2 regions of the Halanaerobium sp. DL-01 genome follow, and region 1 is predicted to be linked to the other one. Evidence: a T-box and tRNA genes for the amino acid it is inferred to sense, from the RefSeq annotation. Region 1 holds a T-box; the other holds one or more tRNA genes.
The links. The T-box of region 1 lies ahead of leuS (leucine--tRNA ligase). A T-box ahead of a tRNA ligase gene usually reads a tRNA of that ligase, here a tRNA-Leu.
Positions count from the first base shown of each region.

Region 2: it has a tRNA-Leu gene. The T-box ahead of leuS (leucine--tRNA ligase) is inferred to sense a tRNA for this amino acid. The anticodon was not compared.

Region 1 is NZ_QPJN01000004.1:92,888-96,054, forward strand. Features, by position in the region: gene yqeK (bis(5'-nucleosyl)-tetraphosphatase (symmetrical) YqeK) at 1-52, shown strand, start outside; gene DER71_RS02650 (LCP family protein) at 67-1,236, shown strand; gene rsfS (ribosome silencing factor) at 1,229-1,597, shown strand; T-box leader at 1,657-1,858, shown strand; gene leuS (leucine--tRNA ligase) at 1,920-3,167, shown strand, end outside.
Region 2 is NZ_QPJN01000005.1:35,688-38,854, reverse strand. Features, by position in the region: gene DER71_RS02900 (YkvA family protein) at 637-1,098, shown strand; tRNA gene DER71_RS02895 (tRNA-Leu) at 1,198-1,283, shown strand; gene tig (trigger factor) at 1,424-2,704, shown strand; gene clpP (ATP-dependent Clp endopeptidase proteolytic subunit ClpP) at 2,771-3,167, shown strand, end outside.

The DNA of each region.
Region 1 (3,167 bases):
AATTATACATCCAAATACTGTAATGCTTAGAAACAGATTCTTGCTGTATTGAGAGGAGCATATAATATGGGTGGTAAGTTTAAAAAAAGTAAATATATTTTATTGATTTTGATTTTTTTTCTTTTCGGCATAGCTGGTTCTATTTTTTTTAATAATGACTTCAGTATTTTAAACAGCAGTCCATTTAAAAAAGAAAAGATAAATGTTTTAATAATTGGTTATGATTCTGAAATAAATGGACCTTCCAGAGCTGATACTATTATTCTGGCCAGTTTTAATATAGATACAAAAGAAGCAGGTATTATATTTATTCCACGAGATACAAGAGTTAAGATACCGGGAAAGAACTATGGGAAGATTAATTCTACTCATGCCTATGGTGGTATAAAACTTACCAAAAAAACTGTGGAAAATTTTCTTGATATACCAATAGATTATTATGTTGAAACTGATTTTAAAGGATTTGAAAACATTATTGATTTAATTGGTGGTGTAGAAATAAATATTGAAAGTCATCTATATTATGTTGATAAGGCGGGTGGATTATATATAAATTTAAAGCCCGGCAGACAGAATCTGAGCGGAAGTGAAGCGCTTCAGTATGTAAGATACCGGGATATAGCAATGGGTGATATTGGAAGAGTGGCCAGACAGCAGAAATTTTTGAATGCAGTTATTGAAAAAGGAACTTCTCCGACAATCATTCCTAAATTGCCGGGGATTATTAAAGAGTTAAATGATTCTGTAAAAACAAATATACCCTTACAGGATATCACCCCCTTTTTATCATTGGCCAAAGAGGTAGATTTAAATAAGATAAAAATTGAAATGCTGCCAGGAGAGCCAAAATATATTTCTGGAGTAAGCTACTGGCTGCCTGATAGAGAAGAAGTAGAAATAATGGTTGATAATTTAATTAGAGATAAATCTTATATTAGAAACAGCAGTTATAAACTTTCTATTTTTAATGGTAATGGAGTTCCCGGCATGGCTGGTGATTTAGCCGAAAAACTAGAAAAATATGGTTTCGAAGTAAAAAAAACATCTAATGCAGATAATTTTAATTACAAACAAACAGAGATAATATATTATTCTAAAGAAGACCGTGATACTGCAGAAGGAATAAAGGAATTAATCAATGGAAAAATGCAGTTTAAACCCAAAGAAAAAAGCGGTATAGATATAATTATTGGTTCTGATTATCTGCAGTTAATTGGGGAGGAAAATAATGAGTAAAGAAATTTCTATTAAAGAGACAGCATTACTGGCAGCAGAAGCAGCTGATGATAAAAAAGCTGAAGATATAGAAATATTAAACCTGGAAGGGCTGACAGTTATTGCAGACTATTTTGTAATCTGCAGTGCAAATTCTGACAAGCAGGTTAGGGCTATCTACAGAGCTGTTGACGAAAAGCTTAGTGAGTTAAATATTGAATATAAAAAAGTGGCAGGTCTTGATGATGCCCGCTGGGTATTAATGGATTATGCTGATGTTGTTGTGCATATATTTCAGAAGAGAGAAAGAGAATACTATGATTTGGACAGATTATGGGCTGATGCAGAAAAGATATTGAGGAAAGAAGAGAGGCAGACATAAATTTGACTTTTTAGACTATTATTAATATAATAGCAGGTAATATAGTATAGATAAGTATAGATAAGACTGTGAAGAGAAGTAGTAGAAAAATTCCTGTTTAAAGAGAGTCGATGGCTGGTGTAAATCGATACTTGAATTTTTCGAACTCATCTCTGAGTCCAGCTGATAAATATTGAGTCAGCTGCGCTGTGTGCGTTAAACACAAATGAGTGGGTTTTTTGCCAAGTTAGGGTGGTACCACGGATTTAATCCGTCCCTGTTTTTTTCGGGGGCTTTTTTTTAATTTAAAAATTCAAATATATTATAAGGAGTGTGAGTTGTATTGCAGGATTTTTATCCATTTAATAAGGTAGAAAAAAAGTGGCTTAAAAGATGGGAAGACTCTGATCTTCACAAAACAGGAGAGGATCCAGAAAAAGAAAATTATTATGTTTTAGAAATGTTTCCATATCCTTCGGGGAATCTTCATATGGGACATGTCAGGGTATATTCTATTGGAGATGTGATAGCAAGATACAAGAGGATGCAGGGTTATAATGTTCTTCATCCTATGGGTTGGGATGCTTTTGGTCTTCCAGCAGAAAATGCAGCTATCAAATATGGAAATATTCATCCTAAAGAATGGACCTGGGATAATATTGCTAATATGAAGAGGCAGATGAAAGCAATGGGATTAAGTTATGACTGGGATAAAGAGGTGACTACTGCCGCAGAAGATTATTATAAATGGACACAGTGGTTTTTTGTTCAGATGTACAAAAATGATCTGGCTTATAAAAAAGAGTCTGCTGTAAATTGGTGTCCCAGCTGTGAAACTGTGTTGGCAAATGAACAGGTGGTAAATAATGCCTGTGAAAGATGCGGCACAGAGGTAAATATGAGGGAATTAGAACAGTGGTTTTTAAAAATTACTGATTATGCGGAAAGACTTTTAAATGATCATGATCTTCTGGATAACTGGCCGGAAAAAGTTAAAATTATGCAGAAAAACTGGATTGGCCGCAGTGAAGGTATGAGAATCAAGTTTCCCATAAAAGATATGGATGAAGAGTTGGAAGTTTTTACAACAAGACCTGATACCCTCTATGGTGCCACATATATGGTTTTGGCACCAGAACATCCACTTATAAAAGAGATGACAAAGGGTACAGAAATGGAAGCTGAAGTTAAAGAATTTATAGAAAAAGCAAAAAAGCAGAAAGAGATGGAAAGAACATCTCCACAATCAGAAAAGCTGGGAATTTTTACCGGTGGATATGCAATTAATCCTGTAAATAATGAAGAAATTCCAATTATGATCGCTAATTATGTATTGATGAGCTATGGTACCGGCGCAATAATGGCAGTTCCGGCCCATGACCAGCGTGATTTTGATTTTGCACGAAAATATGACCTGCCTATTAGAGTTGTAATTCAGCCTAAAGATAGAGAAGAAATTCTTGCTTCAGAAGAAATGGAAACAGCATATGATGGTGATGGTTATTTGATTAATTCTGAACAATATAATGGTTTGAGTGTTAAGGAAGCATTTGATAAGATGGCTGAAGACTTTGAAAAAGAGGGAATAGCT
Region 2 (3,167 bases), on a different contig from region 1:
AGGTGAAAAAATAACTATTGATTTATTATAGGTGTCGATATATTTTATTATGACCAGGCTCTTAACAATACTGCAGTAAATAGGGCCAGCATTCCAGAAACTAAACCAAGTCTAAATACACCTCTAAATAATTTTGTCATCAGTATCATCCTTTCTTATATTATTTATATTCTTATTAGAATAATCTTTATAAAATTATTCACAAAATCTCTTACAATTTAATTATACATCTTTAAATGTATTTGTAAACCCCTTTTAAAAAAGTTTAAATTATAAAATAATTCTTTATTTAAAGAATTATTTTGACAGTGAAAATAAAGATTAATATAATATAGTTAATCTGTTATAATATAAGTTTATTTTCCAATAAATCAGAAGTTTATACAGGATTTTATATAAATAGTTTTTAATAAAAATTTTTGTATGGAAGTGTAAAGGAGTGGATGTTTATAAGCTGAATGATGAATATTGATTGTCAATGGTGATAAAAATTGATTAAATGACTTTAGCTTTGTTTTTAAAGACTTTTCCTATTTTTGCAACACTAAAAAATAATTTTGGGGAAACTCTATTTTGTTTTTTATTTAACAGTATTGATTTAAAGTGATATAATAAAATAATAGGTGGTGATATAAGATGAAGAAAGATTTTACTAATAATGATTTGATTGCATTTATAGGTAGACTGGCAAATAAATGGGGGACAGGTCATGAAAGTGTTAATAAGATTCTGGATAAAATACACCAATTTTTAGAAGAAAAAGATTATGATTTTGGTTTTATGGATAAAATACTGGAATTTATAGAGATGCTGAAGGCATATTCGCGAAGAGAATTTCATATAGATGATAATTCACTTGGGTGGATAATTGCTACACTTGCATATTTAATGCTTCCAACTGATTTAATACCGGATTTTATACCTATTATTGGTTTTACAGATGATGCAGCTGCATTTATAATAGCCTATCAGAATATTTCTAAAGAAATTCATAGATTTAGAGCCTGGAAAGCAGCAGCTGAAGAAAAGGAAAGAAAAGAAGCTGGAAAAAGCAAAAATGAACAAAACCCGGTTATGAATGTAAAAACAGAAAATTAAATATTTTTTTCTAACACCTTGACATCTTCAAAAAGCTATGCTAATATTATATGTGCTTTTTGTGAATAAACATAAATTGAAGTTTTTCACAGATTGTGTGCGAAAGTGGCGGAATTGGCAGACGCGCTAGATTTAGGATCTAGTGGGTAATCCCCGTGTGGGTTCGAGTCCCACCTTTCGCACCATTTATAGCACTGTTCATGAACCCCGATATTGGCCAGGGCGCCAGGTCGGGGATTATTATCATATATAATAGAGTTTTAAAAGTTAATTGAATATAATATTATTTGGACTGAAATTTTAATATCTGCAAGGAGGAATATTGATGGAAGTTGTAAAAGAAAAGCTTGAAGGAAATAGGGTTCAGCTTGAAGTGGAAATAGAGGAAGAAAAAGTAGAAGAAGCTTTAGAAAAAGCATACCGCAAAGTAGTAAAAGATATTTCAATACCGGGGTTTAGAAAAGGTAAAGCACCGCGCAAGGTTGTAGAAAAGCGCTTTGGAGAAGAAGTTCTTCATAAAGATGCCCTGGACATATTGATTCCACAGGGGTACAGTAAAGCACTGGAAGAGGCAGGTATTGAACCGATTGCTCAACCAGAAATTGAAGATTTTTATATTGCTGCTGGTGAGCCTGCAACATTTAAAGCAGTTGTAGAAGTGAAGCCAGATGTAAAGCTTGGTAAATACAAAAATCTGGGTATAGAAAAAGAAGACAGTGAAGTAAAAGACGAAGAAATAGAAACACGTCTTCAAAATATGTTAGACCAGCACAGCCAGCTTGTCAATTCTGACAAGGAAGAGCTGGAAGAGGGTGATTTTGCTATCATTGATTTTACAGGATATGTTGATGGCGAAAAGTTTCCCGGTGGTTCAGCTGAAGAATATACTCTGGAGATTGGATCTGGAAGTTTTATACCAGGGTTTGAAGAACAACTTGTTGGATTAAAAGTTGGGGAAGAAAGAAATATAGAAGTCACCTTCCCGGAAGGATATCAGGCAGAAGATCTTGCCGGGAAAGAAGCTGTATTTGAAGTAAAATTGAAAGAAATAAAGATTAAAGAAACTCCAGAATTGGATGATGAATTTGCTCTAGAAGCAAGTAAATTTGAAACTTTAGATGAGTGGAAAAATAACCTAAGAAGTGAAATGCAGGAACAGAAAGAAACTGCAGCGGAAAACAGTTTTAGAGAAAAGTTAATTAAAAAAGCAAGCGAAAATGCTGAAGTTAATGTTTCCGATACATTGGTAGAAGAACAGCTGGATCAGATGTTTGAAAACCTATCACATTCAATTTCTCAGCAGGGTTTAGATGTTGAAGATTATCTGAACTATATAGGAATGGATGAAAAAGAGTGGAGAGAACAGAATAAAGAGACAGCAAAAGAAAGAGCTAAAGAACTGCTGGTATTAGAAGCAATTGCAGAAAAAGAAAATATAGAAGTAAGTGAAGAAGAAATAGATAAAGAAATAAAAGAAATTGCAGAAGCAAATGATCAGGACTTTGAAAAAGTAAAAGGAATTCTGAAGATTCAGGGCCAGCTTTCAATTCTTAAGGAAGATATTATCCGCAAAAAGACAATTGACTTTCTGGTAGAAAACAATTAATGAAGGCAGAACGTACTTTTTTAATAAAAAAATTATGATATAATTATATATGAGGAGGGAAAAGCAATGAGTTTAATTCCAATGGTAGTTGAACAGACAAATAGAGGAGAAAGATCATATGATATTTATTCTCGGCTTCTCAAAGATAGAATAATATTTTTAGGTTCTCAGGTTACAGATGATGTAGCAAATGTAGTTATTGCTCAGCTTCTTTTCCTTGAAGCAGATAATCCAGACAAAGATATTTATCTATATATCAACAGTCCAGGTGGTTCTGTAACAGCAGCACTGGCCATGTATGATACAATGCAGTATATTAAACCTGATGTAGTGACAATAGGTATGGGTCAGGCAGCAAGTGCAGGAGCTCTGCTGCTGGCAGCAGGTGCAGAAGGAAAGCGCTATGCGCTTCCCTATTCAAGAGTTATGATCCATCAGCCTGCCGGTGGAGTACAGGGTAAGG